2 regions of the Streptomyces sp. NPDC044003 genome follow, and region 1 is predicted to be linked to the other one. Evidence: riboswitches for the same ligand, from Rfam matches in the RefSeq annotation. Region 1 holds a riboswitch; the other holds the start of a gene.

The links. A riboswitch is a leader RNA that binds a small molecule or an ion and turns the genes downstream of it on or off. The one in region 1 is predicted to bind ZMP and ZTP.
Region 2: another riboswitch for ZMP and ZTP. It lies ahead of AC07AW_RS04410 (serine hydroxymethyltransferase); the one in region 1 lies ahead of AC07AW_RS15560 (bifunctional 5,10-methylenetetrahydrofolate dehydrogenase/5,10-methenyltetrahydrofolate cyclohydrolase).

Annotation. Positions count from the first base shown of each region.
Region 1 covers NZ_JBWKFA010000003.1:809,762-818,744, reverse strand. Annotated here, with positions in the region: gene AC07AW_RS15575 (DEAD/DEAH box helicase) at 230-3,235, shown strand; gene AC07AW_RS15570 (SWIM zinc finger family protein) at 3,232-4,584, shown strand; gene AC07AW_RS15565 (hypothetical protein) at 4,565-5,296, opposite strand; gene AC07AW_RS15560 (bifunctional 5,10-methylenetetrahydrofolate dehydrogenase/5,10-methenyltetrahydrofolate cyclohydrolase) at 5,470-6,324, opposite strand; ZMP/ZTP riboswitch at 6,353-6,459, opposite strand; gene AC07AW_RS15555 (GAF domain-containing protein) at 6,594-7,868, shown strand; gene exaC (acetaldehyde dehydrogenase ExaC) at 7,911-8,983, shown strand, end outside.
Region 2 covers NZ_JBWKFA010000001.1:952,088-961,070, forward strand. Annotated here, with positions in the region: gene trpS (tryptophan--tRNA ligase) at 1-302, opposite strand, end outside; gene AC07AW_RS04400 (RNA polymerase sigma factor) at 359-958, shown strand; gene AC07AW_RS04405 (hypothetical protein) at 1,017-1,853, shown strand; gene AC07AW_RS04410 (serine hydroxymethyltransferase) at 1,850-3,118, opposite strand; ZMP/ZTP riboswitch at 3,182-3,272, opposite strand; gene rocD (ornithine--oxo-acid transaminase) at 3,544-4,749, shown strand; gene AC07AW_RS04420 (polysaccharide deacetylase family protein) at 4,841-5,584, shown strand; gene AC07AW_RS04425 (glutathionylspermidine synthase family protein) at 5,541-6,725, opposite strand; gene AC07AW_RS04430 (hypothetical protein) at 6,744-7,040, opposite strand; gene AC07AW_RS04435 (DMT family protein) at 7,153-8,004, shown strand; gene pdxR (MocR-like pyridoxine biosynthesis transcription factor PdxR) at 8,008-8,983, opposite strand, start outside.

The DNA.
Region 1 (8,983 bases):
CGGTGGGCGCCTGTCCAGAAACGTACGGATCCGTGATCGTCCGGGGCCATGGCGTCACCACCCGTCCCCTGTCGGGGGCGCACCGGGGGGTCGGGGTGGGGCGAGCCCCACCCCCTCCGCGAGAGTCCGGCGCGTGTGGCGCGGATCACCTGGAGGGGGCGCACGTCCGGCGACCTCGTGGGGTATCCTCGGCGACTCGGTCTCCAGGTAGTCAAATTTGAGGAATGCGTTGTCGCTCTCGCACGGATCCCATGAACCGGCCCGCGAACCCGACCCCCAGAACCCCTCCCCCGCACACGAACTCCTCCGTCACGCCGCCGTCTTCCTCCCCGCCGATCCGCCCCGCGCCGGACGCATCGCCTTCTGGTCACCGGCCGGCGAACCCCTGCCGGACGCCGTCGACGCTCGCACGGACGACACGGCGATCACGGTCGTCGAGGGCGACCCGCTCCAGGCGGTGACCGTCGCCGCCCGCACCTTGTCCGTACGGGACGCCCTGCCGTTACTCGCCCGTGCACGGTTCTCGGACACCGCCTCCCCCGCGGCCGCCTTCTGGGGTGCCGCGTCCCTTCTCTCCCTGGACCTCGTCGCGCGCGGTCTGCTGCTGCCCGGCCTCACGCCCGGCGACCACGACGCCTGGCGCGCCGGGCCGCTCGGCCCCGCGAAACTGGCCGAACTCCGCGCCCTCGCCGCCTCGATGCCACCCGCGGCGCACGCCGTACCCCTGTCGCTGCGCGCATCCGAGTCGGACGCCGCGCCCCTCTCCGACGAGGAGCCGCTGCTGCTGCCCGAACCCGAGGCGCTGCTCCGGGCCTTCGCCGACGCGGTGGCCGACACGCTGCCCCGCACCCCGGCGGCCCCGCTCGCCGCCGGCGGACCCGCCTTCGCGGCCGACGAACCCCAGCTCGTTCCCGAACAGCGGGCCTGGGCCGCCGACGTGGCGGCGGTGCACGACGCGGGCGTCCGGCTCTCGCTCCGGCTCGAACTGCCCGGCTTCACCGCGGAAGCGCGGGAAGCGCCCGCCTTCCGGGCAGTGCTCCAGCTGCACGGGGTCGCCGACCCGACCCTGGTCGCGGACGCGGCGGAGGTGTGGGCGGGCTCCGGCCGGGCCGGGGCCGCTTTCGGCCCCCGTGCCCGGATGGACGCGCTCCTGGCTCTCCGGCGCGCCGCCCGCGCCTGGCCCCCGCTGTCCCCGCTCCTGTCGGCGGCCGTGCCCGACACCGTCGAACTCGACGACGAGGAGGTCGGGGAGCTCCTGGGCCCGGCCGCCGAGGCCCTCGCGGCCTCGGGCGTCCACGTGCACTGGCCGCGGGAGCTCGCCGACCGACTGACCGCCCGCGCGGTGATCGGCCCGGAGGACACCGGATCCGGTGCCGCGAGCTCCGGCCTGCATGACAGCGTCGGACTCGCCGGCGACGGCTGGGAATCCGCGGACTCCGCCGGATCCGCCCGCGCCTCCGCGCTTCCCTCGTTCCTCGCCGCGGACTCCCTGCTCGCCTTCAACTGGCGCTTCGCCGTCGGCGACCACGAGCTCACCCGGGCCGAGCTCGACCGGCTCGCCGAGACCGGCCGGCCGCTCGTACGGTTGCGCGACCGCTGGGTCCTCGTCGATCCGGCGGAGGTGCGGCGGGCCCGCGCCCACCAGGACCGCAAGGTCACACCCGTGGACGCCCTCTCGGCCGTCCTCACCGGAACGACCGAGGTCGACGGCCGCCCCGTCGAGGTGGCCGCCACCGGCTGGCTGGAGCGACTGCGGGAGCGGCTCGCCGAACCCGAGGGCGACCGCCGGGAGATCTCGCAGCCCCCGGCGCTCGCCGCGACCCTGCGCGACTACCAGCTGCGCGGACTCGACTGGCTCGACCGGATGACCTCGCTCGGCCTCGGTGGCTGTCTGGCCGACGACATGGGCCTCGGCAAGACGATCACCGTCATCGCTCTGCATCTGCACCGGCAGACCGATCCGGCGTCCGCCGGTCCCACCCTCGTCGTCTGCCCGACCTCGCTCATGGGCAACTGGCAGCGGGAGATCGAGAAGTTCGCGCCGGGCACACCGGTGCGCCGCTTCCACGGCGCGGCCCGTGACCTGGAGGAGCTCGCCGACGGCGGCTTCGTGCTCACCACGTACGGCACGATGCGCCTGGACGCCGAGCGGCTGGCCGCCCGGAACTGGGGGCTCGTCGTCGCGGACGAGGCACAGCACGTCAAGAACCCGTACTCGGCGACGGCCCGTCAGCTGCGGACCATCGGCGCACGCGCGCGCGTGGCGCTGTCCGGCACGCCGGTGGAGAACAACCTCTCCGAGCTGTGGGCGATCCTCGACTGGACCACGCCGGGGCTGCTCGGCGGCCTGGGCGCCTTCCGGACCCGGTTCGCCGCCGCCGTCGAGGGCGGGCAGGACCCGGCCGCGGCCGAGCGGCTCGGTGCGCTCGTACGCCCCTTCCTGCTGCGGCGGCGCAAGTCCGACCCCGGCATCGCCCCCGAGCTGCCGCCGAAGACCGAGACCGACCGGACCGTCTCCCTGACGCCCGAGCAGACCGGTCTGTACGAGGCGGTGGTACGGGAGACGCTCGCGGCGATCGCCGAGGCCGACGGCATGGAGCGCCGGGGCCTGGTGGTGAAGCTCCTGACGGCCCTCAAGCAGATCTGCAACCACCCCGCCCAGTACCTCAAGGAGGAGCGGCCGAGGATCGAGGGCCGTTCGGGCAAGCTGGAGCTGCTCGACGAACTCCTCGACACGATCCTCGCCGAGGGCGCGTGCACCCTGGTCTTCACCCAGTACGTGGGGATGGCCCGGCTCCTGGAGACGCACCTCGCGGCGCGGGGCGTGCGGACGCAGTTCCTGCACGGCGGCACGCCGGTCGCCGAGCGCGAGGCGATGGTCTCCCGCTTCCAGAGCGGGGAGGTCCCGGTCTTCCTGCTCTCCCTGAAGGCCGCAGGGACGGGGCTCAACCTGACCCGCGCCGAACACGTCGTGCACTACGACCGGTGGTGGAACCCGGCCGTGGAGGCACAGGCCACCGACCGTGCGTACCGGATCGGGCAGGACAGGCCGGTGCAGGTCCACCGGCTGATCGCCGAGGGCACGATCGAGGACCGGATCGCCACGATGCTCGACCGCAAGCGCGAACTGGCGGACACCGTCCTCGGGACCGGTGGGGACGCCCCACCGGAACTGACCGAACTGACCGATGCCGAACTGGCGGAGCTGGTGCGACTGCGAGGGGACGGACGATGAGCGCATACGAGGAGGGGCACGGTCACGGTCATGGCCCCGGCCGCGGGGACGAGGAACGGACCTTCGAGGTGCTGCCGCCGGTGGGCGGCGGCGGGTTCACCCGCACCTGGTGGGGACAGGCGTGGCTGAAGGCCCTGGAGGACTCCGCGCTCGACGGGAAGCAGCTCAAGGCGGGACGCCGTGACGCGCGCGCGGGGGCGGTGGGCGCCGTCTCGGTGCGACCCGGTCGGATCACAGCCCTGGTGAAGGACCGCGACGGCTCGGCGTACCGCGGTGACGTGCTGGTGCGGGAGTTCTCGGAGGAGGAGTGGGAGCGGCTTCTCGACCTCGCCGTGGACAGCGCGGGTCACATCGCCGCGCTCCTGGACCGTGAGATGCCGCCGCATCTGGTGGAGGACGCGGCGGCGGCCGGGCTCGACCTGCTGCCGGGCATCGGGGACCTGGAGCCGGAGTGCGGCTGCGAGGCCTGGGACCACTGCCCGCACACGGCGGCGCTCTGCTACCAGGTCGCCCGCCTCCTCGACGAGGATCCCTTCGTCCTCCTCCTGATGCGGGGGCGCGGCGAGCGCACGCTCCTGGAGCAGTTGCAGGAGCGCAGCGCGGCCCGTGCCGCCGTGCCGTCCGCGCGGGGCGGGGAGGAGACGGGAGGCGGGTTCGAGGGGGTCGGCGGGCTGCCCGGCGTGTCGGCCGAGGAGGTGTTCGCGGCGGCGTTCCTCGTGCCGCCGCTGCCCGCCCCTCCGGTCGCGCCGGCCGCGCCGGGGCGGTCGCCGTCCCTGGACACGGACACCCCGCCGGAGCCGGGGGTCGACCCGGCCGCGCTCGAGTTCCTCGCGCAGGACGCGGCGACGCGCGCGCAGCGGCTGCTCGGGGAGTTGTCGGCCGACGGAGGGGCAACCGCGCCGGTCGGCGCCCGCCTGACGGTCGCTCAGGACGCGGTCCGGCTCGCGGCGGCCGCTCCCGTTCCCTGGATCGCGGCGCGCCTCGCCTCCGGTTCGGGCAGGTCGCGGACGGAGCTGGACCTGGCCACGCGCGCGTGGCGGTTCGGGGGCGCCGCCGCCCTCGCCGTACTGGAGGAGGAGTGGACGCCGGACGCGGAGGCGCTCGACCGGGCCGGGGTCCGGCTCGCCGGGGCCTGGGCGGACGACGAGCGGCCGGTGCTGCGACGCGCGGGCGGCGCGCGGTGGACGGTCGTGGGCGCGGAGGCGCAGCTGCGGCTCGGCGAGGACGGGCGCTGGTGGCCGTACCTGAAGGCAGGGACCCGCTGGTCCCCGGCCGGCCCGCCGGACCGTGACCCTGCGGCGGCCCTGGCGACGGCGTTCGCCGCCGGCGCTACTGGAGCCGGTGGCTGAGCCTGCCGCTCGTGGCGGCCAGGCTGCAGGCGACGGTGTCCGCGCCGAGGAGGTGACTCGTCAGGTACGGGTACTGGACGAAGGTCGTCCAGCGCGTGCCGAGCGGCTGCCGGGCGGCCTTGCGGCGGAGCGGTTCGCGGCAGAGCGCGGTGGCCGCTTCGCGTACGGCTCGGTCGGTGGCGAAATCGCCGACCAGGCGGGGCCGGGAGACGAGTTCTGCGTGGTGCGGCGTGTCGCAGCCACGGCGGAGGGCGGTGCCCGGCGCGTCGCGGTCGATGTCGAAGCAGTCGCCGACGCTCAGTGCCTCGAAGGAGACGGGCCGCTCGGGGAGCCGTTCGCCTGTCGGGCGATCCGCGGGCACGGGGGCCGTGCTGCCGGACCGGGACGGGACCACTGGTGTGCCGTCCGCGGGCGCGGTACGGGTCGGCGTGTCGCCCCTTGCCCCTGCGGTGGTCGGGGCGGCGGGCGATCCCGTACCGCCGGTGACGACGGGGGACGGCACGCCGACGGGGCCACCTCCCGGTCGGCCGTCGGCGAGGCCGCCACCCTCCGCACCGCCACGGGCGGTCAGGAAGGCGCCGGCCATCAGGGCGGCCGTGAGCAGCGGGACGAGCGGCACACCGAACCGGCGGGCGTGCCGCGCCGCAGGTCCCGGCCGGGGTGAGCCGAGCCGCGCGAACCGCGTCGTCCACCCGCCCTCGGCACCGGTCACGAACCGCTCCACGGCGCGAGGGCCGGTGACGCGGGGATCGGCCGACCCCGGCGCGGTCGGGCGTGTCGAAGGACCCGTACCGGTGGGACCGGACACGCCCGGGCGGCGCGGTTCGGGGGCGCGCTGCCGCCACCGCCGCTCCCCCGTCACCGCCGCCGCCCGGTCATGACTGCCTACAGGCCGAGCTGACGCTGCGCGCCCTCGACCGTCTGGGCGAGGAGCACGGCGATGGTCATGGGGCCGACACCACCGGGGACCGGGGTGATGAGGGAGGCGCGCTCGGCGGCCGAGGCGAAGTCGACGTCGCCGATGTTGCCCGGGTTGTAGCCGGCGTCGATGACGACGGCGCCCGGCTTGATGTCCTCGCCCTTGATGAAGTTCGGCTTGCCGACGGCGGCGACGAGGATGTCGGCCTCGCGGACGACCGAGGAGAGGTCCTGGGTGCGGGAGTGGCAGTAGGTGACGGTGGCGTCGCGGCCGAGGAGGAGCAGGCCGGCGGGCTTGCCGAGGATGGCGCTGCGGCCGACGACGACCGCGCGCTTGCCGCTCAGTTCGACGTCGTACGCGTCGAGGAGACGCATGATGCCGCCGGGCGTGCAGGAGACGAACCCGGGCAGACCGAAGCCCATGGCGGCGAAGGAGGCCATGGTGACGCCGTCGACGTCCTTCTCGGGGGCGATCGCCTCGAAAGCGGCGCGCTCGTCGATGTGCGGGCCGACCGGGTGCTGGAGCAGGATGCCGTGGACCTCGGGGTCCTCGGACAGGGCGGTGATGGCGGCGACGAGCTCCTCGGTCGTCGTGGAGGCGGGCAGCTCGACGTGCTTGGAGCGGATTCCGGCCTTCGCACAGCGGTTCTGCTTCATCTTCACGTACGTGACGGAGGCCGGGTCCGCGCCGACCAGAACGGTCGCGAGGCAGGGGGTGACGCCGGTGCGGCGGGTGATCTCGGCGGCTCGGGCGGCGGTCTCCTCGACCGTGCGGCGGGCGAGGGCCGTACCGTCCATGAGGGTGGCGGTGCTGGTGGACATGGCAACTCCTGGGCGTCGTCTCTGACCGGTGGTTCGCCCAGGCGCACGGCATCGACACGGTCGCGCCACGGGGGACGCTCCGCCGGGCCGCTCCCCGGTGGTGATCCACCTCAAGCGCCAGTCACGGCCCGAGCCCCACTCTACGTGAGCGGTCGGGGGCCGGTCCCGGACAGGGTGCATATGCCGTGGTGCGAGGTGGCTTGTCGGCGGCGCTCGGGCGCACCACGATGAGCGCGACGGGCCGGGACGACCTCGACGAGGAGGCCGAGTTGAACGACACGTGGGTGGCCGGGGAGCCACGGACGGAGCGGGCGCCGACGGAGGATCCGCAGGGGAATGTCGACCCGCGCACCCGGGAGGCCCGCCCGCTGGTGGCCGCGTCCTGGCGCCGCTCGCTCCGCGCGCGCGTGAGCCCCGACGGGGCGGCGCGGGTGGAACTGGACGAGGACGAGCTCGCCGCGTACCGCGAGGCGCATCCCCTGTCCGCGGCGATGCCGGTGATCCGGGAGCTGATGGGGGCGTACGCCACGGACGGGGAGCATCTCCTCGCGGTCTGCGACGCGGCCGGGCGGATGCTGTGGGTCGAGGGGCATCCGGGCACCCTGCGCAAGGCCCGGGGGATGAACTTCGTGGCCGGGGCCCGCTGGTCGGAGACGGCGGTCGGGACGAACGCGCCGGGTACGGCCCTGGCGGTGGACCGCCCGGTGCAGGTCGTCGCCGCCGAGCACTTCCGGCGTCCGGTGCGGGCCTGGACCTGCGCCGCGGCCCCCGTGCACGACCCGTACAGCGGCCGGGTGCTCGGCGCGGTCGACATCACGGGCGGCGAACGGCTCGCGCACCCGCACAGCCTCGGCTTCGTGCAGGCGGTGGCGCGGGCGGCGGAGTCCCAGCTGGCCCTGCTGGGCCCGGCCCCGGACCCGGGCCGACTCAGGCTGTCGGCGCTCGGCCGGGACGAGGCGGTGCTCTCGTTGGGCGGGCGGCGGCTGCGACTGAGCCGCCGGCACAGCGAGATCCTGGTGGTCCTCGCGCACCGTCCCGAGGGAGTGGGCGGCGACGAACTCCTCACCCTCCTGTACGAGGACGAGTCGGTGACCCCGGTGACGCTGCGGGCCGAGCTGTCCCGGCTGCGGGCGCTGCTCGGTCCCGAGGCGCTGCGCTCGCGGCCGTACCGGCTCTCCGGGGCGGTGGATGCGGACTTCGCGACGGTCGACCGGCGGCTCGCCTCGGGGGCGGTCGCGGCGGCGGCCGGGGACTACGCGGGCCCGCTGCTCCCCGCGTCGACCGCGCCCGGGGTCGTACGGCTGCGGGAACGGCTCGCGGACCGGCTGCGGGCGGCACTGGTCGACCGGGGCGATCCGGGGCTGCTCGCCGACTGGGCGTACAGCGCGTGGGGCGAGGACGACGTGGTGGTCTGGCGGGCCCTGTGCCAGGCCGTACCGGCCGCCCAGCTTCCCCCCGTACGCGCGCGTCTCGACTCCCTGGAGGCGGAACTGTCGGCCGGTGCAACGGGGTTGCAACGTACGGGTCTCCACACTCGGGCGTGAGCGCCGGCCAGGGACGGCCGGCGCGTCCCAGGGAGGCCATCCATGACCCGTTACGCAGCACCCGGTACCGAGGGCGCGCTCATGTCGTACCAGGCCCGCTACGACCACTGGATCGGCGGCGAGTACGTCGCCCCCGCGGCAGGCCGCTACTTCGAGAACCCGAGCCCGGTCGACGGCCGCCCCTTCACGGAGGTCGCGCGCGGCACCGCCGAGGACGTGGAGCGCGCCCTGGACGCGGCGCACGCGGCGGCCCCGGCGTGGGGGCGGACGGCGCCGGCGGAACGGGCGGCCGTCCTGCTGAAGATCGCGGACCGCATGGAGAGCAACCTGGAGGCCCTGGCGGTCGCCGAAACGTGGGACAACGGCAAGCCCGTGCGGGAGACGCTCGCCGCGGACATCCCGCTCGCGATCGACCACTTCCGCTACTTCGCGGGGGCGCTGCGGGCCCAGGAGGGTGCGCTCAGCGAGATCGACGACGACACCGTGGCGTACCACTTCCATGAGCCGCTGGGCGTGGTCGCGCAGATCATCCCGTGGAACTTCCCGATCCTCATGGCGGTCTGGAAGCTGGCCCCGGCGCTTGCCGCGGGCAACGCGGTGGTCCTCAAGCCGGCCGAACAGACCCCGGCCTCGGTGCACTTCTGGCTGAGCCTGGTCGCGGACCTGCTGCCGCCGGGCGTCCTGAACGTCGTCAACGGCTTCGGCGAGGAGGCCGGCAAGCCGCTGGCGTCCAGCCCGCGCGTGGCGAAGATCGCCTTCACGGGCGAGACGTCGACCGGCCGACTGATCATGGAGTACGCCTCGCAGAACCTGAAGCCGGTCACGCTCGAACTCGGCGGCAAATCGCCGAACATCTTCTTCGACGACGTGTGGGCGGCGGACGACGACTTCCGCGACAAGGCCCTCGAAGGCTTCACGATGTTCGCCCTCAACCAGGGTGAGGTCTGCACCTGCCCCTCGCGCGCCCTCGTGCAGCGCGGCCACTACGCCGACTTCCTGGAAGCGGCGGTCGCCCGCACGGAGAAGATCGTCCCGGGCCACCCCCTGGACACGGACACGATGATCGGCGCCCAGGCCTCGGCCGAACAGCTCCGGAAGATCCTCTCCTACCTGGA
Region 2 (8,983 bases), on a different contig from region 1:
AGGCAGTTCATGACCCAGCCGAGCTGTGCGTGCTCGGGGACGTGGCTCTGGACGAAGAGGGTGCAGCGCTCGGGGTCGAGACCGGCGGCGAGCAGCTGGGCGGCGGCGAGCCGGGTGTTGGCGCGCAGCTCGGCGGGGTCCTGCGGGACCGTGATCGCGTGCAGGTCGACAACCATGTAGAAGGCGTCGTGGGTCTCCTGCAGCGCGACCCACTGGCGGACGGCGCCGAGGTAGTTGCCGAGGTGGAACGAGCCTGCGGTGGGCTGGATTCCGGAGAGCACACGGGGACTGTCAGAGGCCATGCACATCATTCTCTCAGGTGTGGGAACCGATCCCCGACTGCCGGTGTATCAAGAGTGTGAGGACGCGGGAGGGGGGCCTGGTCGAGGACGAGGCCGCGGTGATCGCCCGTGTGCGCGCCGGGGAGCCGGAGGCGTACGCGGAGCTGGTCCGCGCGCATACGGCGGTGGCGCTGAGGGCGGCCGTGGCGTGCGGCGCGGGCGCGGAGGCCGAGGACGTGGTGCAGCAGGCCTTCTTCAAGGCGTACCGCTCGCTGGGGAGTTTCAAGGAGGGCGCGGCGTTCCGTCCCTGGCTGCTGCGGATCGTCGTCAATGAGACCAGGAACACATTGCGCTCGGCGGGTCGGCAGCGTGCCGTCGCGGGGCGGGAGGCGGATCTGCTGGGCGGCGAGCCGCAGATACCGGAGTCGGCGGACCCGGCGGTCGCGGCCGAGGAGCGGGAGCGGAGCCGGCGGCTGTGGGAGGCCCTGGACGGTCTCGCGGAGGAGCACCGGCAGGTGGTGATCCACCGGTATCTGCTGGAGCTGGACGAGACGGAGACGGCCCTGGCGCTGGGCTGGCCGAGGGGCACGGTGAAGTCCCGTCTGAGCCGCGCGCTGAGGAAGCTGGGCCGGGTGCTGGTGGCGGAGGAGTCGGAGGGAGGTGAGGGGCGTGGGTGAGGAGCGTGTGCCGGACGGGCGGCGGCCGGAGGGGTGGCTGGCGGACGGGCTGGAGGGCGTGGCGGACGGGCGGCTGCCGGACGAGCTGCGGGAGCTGGGGCGGCGGTTGCGGGTGCCGGACGTGGACGGCGAGACGATGGCCGAGCGGGTGCTCGCCCAGCTCCTCGCCGAGCGGGTGCCGACGCCGGTCCCGGTGCCCGTGTCCGTGCCCGCGCCGCTCCGGTTCCGGCGGTGGGTGCGGGAGCGGTGGCGGGCGCTGGTGGCGGGCCTGACCGGGGTGCTGATCGTGCTGGTGCTCACGCCTCCCGTGCGGGCGACGGTGGCGGACTGGTTCGGCTTCGGCGGGGTCGCCGTGCGGTACGACCCGGAGGGCGGCCAGGTGCCGCCGGGCGGGACGGTGCCGGGGTGCCCCGGCCCGGTGGCCCTGGCGGAGGCCGGGCGCAGGGCGGGCTTCGAGCCGCTGATACCCGGCGCCCTCGGAGCGCCGGACGCGGTCGCGGTGACGGGGGCGGCGGAGCGGGGCCGGGCGGTGATCAGCCTGTGCTGGCGCGACGGGGAGCGGACGGTGCGGCTCGACGAGTTCCCGGCCCGGCTCGAACTGGGCTTCGTCAAGCAGGTGCCGGTGCAGCCGGAGGGGGTGACGCTGCCGGACGGGACACCGGGGTACTGGTTCGCCCGTCCGCACCGGCTGACGTTCCCCCTGGAGTCGGGGGACGGCTCGGTGTGGACCCATGCGGTGCGGCCGGCGGGCCCCACGCTCCTGTGGACGAGGAGCGCGGGGGCCCTGACCCTCCGGCTGGAGGGCATACCGGACCGGGCGGAGGCCCTGCGCGTCGCAGGGACGGTGACGGGTCGGGCCGGTCAGTCCGGTCAGTCCGGTCAGTCCGGTCGCTAGACCGGGAGGCCCGGGGCCGGGTAGGCGGCCATGAGGGCGGCGACCTCGGCGCGGACGGTGCGGAGGGTCTCCTCGTCGCCCGTGCCGGCCGCGGTGACGGCGCGGTCGATCCACTCGGCGACCTGGTCCATGTGCTCCGTGGTGAGGCCGCGGGAGGTGAGGGAGGGGGTGCCGATGCGGATGCCGGAGGGGTCGAAGGGCTTCCGCGTGTCGTAGGGGACGGTGTTGTAGTTGACGACGATGCCGGCCCGGTCGAGGGCCTTCGCGGCGATCTTGCCCGGGACCTGCTTGGGGGTGAGGTCGATCAGGATCAGATGGTTGTCGGTGCCGCCGGAGACCAGGTCGAAGCCGCGGGCGAGGAGCGCCTCGGCGAGGGCCTTGGCGTTGGCGACGACGGCGTGGGCGTAGTCGCGGAAGGAGGGCTGGGAGGCCTCGCGGAGGGCGACGGCGATGGCGGCGGTGGTCTGGTTGTGCGGGCCGCCCTGGAGGCCGGGGAAGACGGCCTTGTCGAGGGCCTTGGCGTGCTCCTCGGTGGACATGAGCATGGCGCCGCGCGGGCCGCGGAGGGTCTTGTGGGTGGTGGTGGAGATGACGTCCACGTGGCCGACCGGGGACGGGTGGGCGCCGCCCGCGATGAGGCCGGCGATGTGGGCGACGTCGGCGACGAGGACGGCGCCGGACTCGCGGGCGATCTCGCCGAAGGCGGCGAAGTCGATGGTGCGGGGCAGTGCGGTGCCGCCGCAGAAGATGACCTTCGGCCGCTCCTTGAGGGCGAGGTCGCGGACCTGGTCGAAGTCGATCAGCCCGTCGTCCTTGTGGACGCCGTACTGGACGCCGCGGAACCAGGTGCCGGTGGCGGAGACGCCCCAGCCGTGGGTGAGGTGGCCGCCCATGGGCAGGGCCATGCCCATGACGGTGTCGCCGGGCTGCGCGAAGGCGAGGTAGACGGCGAGGTTGGCCGGGGAGCCGGAGTAGGGCTGGACGTTGGCGTGGTCGACGCCGAAGAGGGCCTTGGCGCGCTCGATGGCGAGGGTCTCGACCTGGTCGATGTTCTGCTGGCCCTCGTAGTAGCGGCGGCCGGGGTAGCCCTCGCTGTACTTGTTCTGGAGGACGGTGCCGGAGGCTTCGAGCACGGCGGCGGAGACGTAGTTCTCGCTGGGGATGAGCCGCAGGGTCTCGGCCTGGAGCTGCTCCTCGGCGCCGACGAGGGCGGCGAGCTCGGGGTCGGTGGCGGCGAGAGCGGGGTGCTGCTGCGGGGTGGTCATGATGCGTCCTCCGGGCGTTCGGCGGAACGGTCCCGGGGCGGAGGTGCGCACGGGACCGGGGGCCCGTGATGCCCAGGCGAGCGGCACCTCGTGTGATGGAGCGCGCGCGGCTCCCCCGGGGTCGCTTCCCCGTACGCCAGTCGCCGTGCGTGTTTCCAGGGTAGCGGGTGCCTGGTCGGCCAGGCTGGATCAGGGAGCGGCGTCTGGTGCGTGCGATCGCAAGGCGGAGGAGGGAGGCAACGCGGAGCGTTGTTGACCGACGACAACGCGGCGATCGTGCGTGCCAGACGCCGCGAGCCCAGCCTGGCCGACCAGGCACCCGCTCGGCTGGCGCGCCGTTGTCGAGGTTTCCCTGTCCGGCATCCGAGCGACGATAAGAAAGGGGCCACACGTACCCCCCGAGCCGCAGGACGAACGGAGATCCCGTGTCGAGGACAGAAGACGCGATCGCTTCCGCGGACGCGCACAGCGCTCACAACTACCACCCCCTTCCGGTCGTCGTCGCCTCGGCGGACGGCGCCTGGATGACCGATGTCGAGGGCCGTCGCTATCTCGACATGCTCGCCGGGTACTCGGCGCTCAACTTCGGGCACGGCAACCGGCGTCTGATCGACGCGGCGAAGGCGCAGCTGGAGCGGGTGACCCTGACCTCGCGCGCCTTCCACCACGACCGGTTCGCCGACTTCTGCACGCAGCTGGCGGAGCTGTGCGGCAAGGAGGCGGTGCTGCCGATGAACACGGGGGCGGAGGCGGTCGAGACGGCCGTGAAGACCGCCCGGAAGTGGGGGTACGAGGTGAAGGGCGTGCCGGACGGGCACGCGAAGATCGTGGTGGCGGCGAACAACTTCCACGGCCGGACGACGACGATCGTGAGCTTCTCGACGGACCACGAGGCGCGGGACCACTTCGGGCCGTACACGCCGGGGTTCGAGATCGTGCCGTACGGGGATCTGACGGCGATGGAGACGGCGGTCACCGAGAACACGGTGGCGGTGCTGCTCGAACCGATCCAGGGCGAGGCGGGGGTCCTGGTCCCGCCGGCCGGCTATCTGGCGGGGGTGCGGGAGCTGACCCGCCGGCGGAACGTGCTGTTCATGGCGGACGAGATCCAGTCGGGTCTGGGCCGGACGGGGCGGACGTTCGCGTGCGAGCACGAGGGGGTGGTGCCGGACGTGTACATCCTGGGGAAGGCGCTGGGCGGCGGGGTGGTGCCGGTGTCGGCGGTGGTGGCCGACCGTGACGTGCTCGGGGTGTTCCGGCCGGGTGAGCACGGTTCGACGTTCGGCGGGAACCCGCTGGCCTGCGCGGTGGCCCTGGAGGTGATCGCGATGCTGCGGACGGGCGAGTTCCAGGAGCGGGCGGCGGAGCTGGGCGAGCACCTCCATGCGGAGCTGGGGCTGCTCGTGGGCGGCGGCGCGGTGGAGGCGGTGCGCGGGCGCGGGCTGTGGGCGGGCGTCGACATCGTGCCCGCGAAGGGGACGGGCCGGGAGATCTCGGAGCGGCTGATGGAGCGCGGGGTCCTGGTGAAGGACACGCACGGTTCGACGATCCGGATCGCTCCGCCGCTGGTCATCTCGAAGGAGGATCTGGACTGGGGTCTGGAGCAGTTGAGGGGGGTCCTGTCGGACTGACAGGGTCCGTTTCGAGGGCGGCGGCAGAAGGGCGGTGAGCGGTCAACTCGACGCATTGACACCTGACTTGGTCTAGGCCAATGATGCCGCCATGCCGAGACTCCGTCTGCGTCACGCCGTGCGTGCCGCGCTCGCCGCCCTCGTCCCGCTCGCGCTCCTCGGCGCGGTCGCCGGACCCGCGCACGCCGCCCCGGAGGCGGCCTGGCCCGAGCCCGTCCCGGTGGTCTCCCACGTGGAGACCACCGACCCGGTCGTCTTCATCACCCTCGACGACGGCTGGTACCACGACCCCGCCGCCGCGCAGCTGCTGCTCGACCGGCGGGTGCCCGCCTCGCTGTTCCTGCTCCCCGGCGCCTACTCGTACGACTCCGGCTACTTCCACACCCTGCTCGACCAGGGCCGCTCCCGCGTCGAGAACCACACCGTCAACCACCCGGACCTGACCACCCTCGACGCCGCCGGCCAGAAGGCGGAGGTGTGCGGGGCCCGCGATCAGCATCTCGCGCAGTTCGGCGACGGGCCGCGGCTGCTGCGCCCGCCGTACGGCACGTACGACGCGACGACCCGGACCACGGCCCGCGCCTGCGGGGCGAAGGCCCTGGTGACCTGGACGTACGACCTCACGACCTGGGGCCGGTGGACCCCGCCGACCCCGTCGCTGAAGGCCGGCGACATCATCCTGCTGCACTTCAACGAGACGGTGACGCAGGACCTGAAGCGGGCCCTGGACGCGGCGGAGGCGGCCGGTCTGAAGCCGGCGCCGCTGCGGGACTACGTACCGGAAGAGACCGTCACAGGATCACGTGCGGGAGGAAGCGGGCGTACTCGTCGGTGACGAGCCCCGCCGACTCCCGGATGCCGAGCCCCGCCGCCTCGTCCTCGACGACCCACGCGCCGAGCACCACCCGGTTGCCGTCGAAGTCGGGCAGCGGGGCCAGCTCCTGGTAGCAGCAGGCCTCCCCGTCCCGTACGAAGGGCTCCGTACCGGCCTCGTGCAGGGTGACGCCCGCGCCCTCGCGGCCGAGCAGCGGCTTGGCGACCCAGCCGGCGGTGGCGGCGAGTTCGCGCGGCCCGTCGAGATAGGCGGGCAGCAGGTTGGGGTGCCCCGGGTTCAGCTCCCACAGGATCGCGAGGAGCGCCTTGTTGGAGAGCAGCATCTTCCAGGCGGGTTCGATCCAGCAGGTGGTGCCGGTGCCGCCGCCGTTGTCGAGGGTGTCCAGGACGTGCCGCCCGAAGCGGTCGGTGGTCAGCCACTCCCACGGGTAGAGCTTGAAGCAGCTGCGGATGAAGCGGAGCCGGTCGTCGACGAAGCGGCGCGAGAGCCGGTCCCAGCCGATCCGCTCGACGGACAGCGCCTCGGTGTCGAGCCCGGCCTGCTGGGCGGTCTCGCGCAGATACGCGACCGTCATCAGGTCCTCGCCGAGCTCGTCGCCGTCCGAGTGGGCGAAGTGGAGGGGGCCGGGGGGCAGCAGATGCGCCTGGCGCCTCCAGGCGTCGACGAGCCGCTCGTGGAGGGAGTTCCACTGGTCGGCGCCGGGGAACCGTTCCTCCATCCAGAACCACTGCGGGCTCGCGGCCTCCACCAGCGAGGTCGGGGTGTCGGCGTTGTACTCCAGCATCTTGGCCGGGCCCGTGCCGTCGTAGCGCAGGTCGAAGCGGCCGTACAGGGAGGGGAGTTCGGCGCGGCGCCGCCAGGACTCGGCGACCAGGCCCGCCAGCTTCGGGTCGGTGATCCCGAGCTCGGCGAACCGGTTCTCCTCGACGATGTGCGCGGCCGCCGCCAGGCACATGGCGTGCAGCTCCTCGACGACCTCCTCCAGGGCCTCGACCTCGGGCAGCGAGAAGGAGTAGTAGGCGCTCTCGTCCCAGTACGGGCGCAGCGAACCGTCCGGGTGGCGGGTCAGCGGATAGACGAGCCCCTGCTCCTCGACCGTCTCCTGCCAGCCGGGCCGGGGCTCGATGGTGTGGCGTTCCATGGTGCGTGCCTGCCCGCCTCAGCCGCCGCCGGTGCCGGAGCAGCCGAAGCCGCCGGTGTCGACGGCGGTCTTGTCGAAGCTGCCGCCGCTCACCCTGCGGTCGCGGACGGAACCGCCGTAGTAGTACGTGCCGCGGTGGGTGGAGCCGTTGTCGTCGTCGCTGCCGCCGCCGCTCTGGCACTCGTAGCTCGGCAGCTCCTCCCGGGTCAGCGGGTCCACGCACCGCTTGTCCGGCTCCGAACCGCACGCGGTGATCGTCGCCGCGAGCACACCCATACCGCCGAGCACCACCGTGCTCGACCTCAGCCTGCGCATCTCCGTCGCCTCCCCATCGCCCTCGCGGACGCGTCGCGCGCGCCTCGCGACCGCACAGTGTAGGCCGGTGTTTTCCGGCCTCACGCCCTAGAGTCGCTTTGTGCTTCTCGGGATGATTTGTGCGCTCGCCTCGTCCGTCTGCTTCGGCGCCGCCTCGGTCCTCCAGGCGATGGCGGCGCGGGCCGCCGAGCCGGGGACGGGCGGCGGCGTCGACATCGCGTTGATGTGGCGGGCCCTGCGGCAGTGGCGCTATCTCGCCGGCCTCGGGGCGGACGGTCTGGGCTTCGTCCTGCAGATCGTGGCGCTGCGGACCCTCCCCATCTACGTGGTGGGCGCGGCCCTCGCCGCGAGTCTCGCGGTCACGGCGGTCATCGCCTCCTGGCTGCTGCGGGTGCGGCTCAGCCGGGTGGAGTGGGCGGCCGTGGCCGTGGTCTGCGCGGGGCTCGCGATGCTGGCGCTCGCCTCGGGGAGGGAGGGTCACCGGGACGGCTCGGCGACGCTGGACTGGGTGCTCCTCGGGATCTCCTTCGGGGTCCTGCTGGTCGGCGTGGTGGCGGGCCGACTACCGGTGCGGTCCCGGGCGCTCGTCCTGGGTCTCGGGGCGGGTATCGGCTTCGGTGTGGTGGAGGTGGCGGTCCGGCTGATCGAGGGCATCGACTTCACGGATCCCGTCTGGTACGCGCTCCTCGTCGGCGGCGGGGCCGCGTTCCTGCTGCTGACCTCGGCCTTCCAGCGCGGCTCGGTGACCACGGCGACGGCGGGCGCGGTGCTGGGAGAAACGATCGGCCCGGCGATCGTCGGCGTGACCTGGCTCGGGGACAGCACCCGGGAAGGGCTCGAATGGCTGGCGATCACCGGCTTCGCGGTGGCGGTGGCGGGCTCCCTGACCCTGGCCCGCTTCGGCGAGGCCCCGGCCCCCGTCACGGAGCTGGAACCGACCCCGGAGCCGACGACCCCCTCCTGAGCCTCAGGGCAGTACCCCGCACAAGGCCTGCAGGGCGCCCTGCCAGCCGCTGTCCGGGGGTGTGGCGTAGCCGACGACCAGGCCGTCGAGGGTGGCCGGCACCGTGGGGCGGCGGAACTGGTTGACGCCCTGGACGTCGAGGCCGCGCCAGGCGGCGGCCCGCAGGGTGGCCTGCTCGGTGCCGGGCGGGAGGGCCAGGACGGCGTGCAGGCCGGCCGCGATGCCGCTGACCCGGGTCTCCGGCGAGTGCACGGCGACGGCCGCCACCAGTTGGTCGCGGCGCCGCCGGTAGCGCAGCCGCATCGCCCGTACGTGCCGGTCGTACGCCCCCGAGCGCAGGAACTCGGCGAACGCCAGCTGGTCCGGCGCGCTCGACGACCAGTCCACGGCCCCCTTCGCCGCCGCCACCTCCTCCACCAGGCCCTCCGGCAGGACCATCCAGGCGAGGCGGAGTCCGGGCGCGAGGGACTTGCTCGCGGTGCCGAAGTAGACGACGCGCTCGGGGTCGAGGCCCTGCAGGGCTCCGACCGGCTGCCGGTCGTAGCGGAACTCCCCGTCGTAGTCGTCCTCCAGGACGAGGCCGCCGGAGGCCCGCGCCCAGTCGACGACCGCCGCCCGCCGGTCCGGGGGCAGGGCGCCGCCCAGCGGGTACTGGTGCGCGGCCGTCATGAGAACCGCCCCGCAGCCGTCGAGCCCGGCCAACTCCTCGGTCCTCGTACCGCGTTCGTCGAAGGCCAGGGCGGGGGTGCCGAGGCCGGCCCTCCTCAGGAGCTCGTCGTGGAGCCCGAGCCCGTACGACTCGACGGCCACGTCCCGGACGCCGCGGGCCCGCAGCACCTGGCCGATCAGCATCAGGCCGTGCACGAAGCCCGCGCAGATCACGATCCGCTCCGGCCGGGCGTGCACGCCCCGGGCACGGGCGAGGTACTCGGCGAGCGCGGCGCGCAGTTCGATCCTGCCGCGCGGATCTCCGTACCCG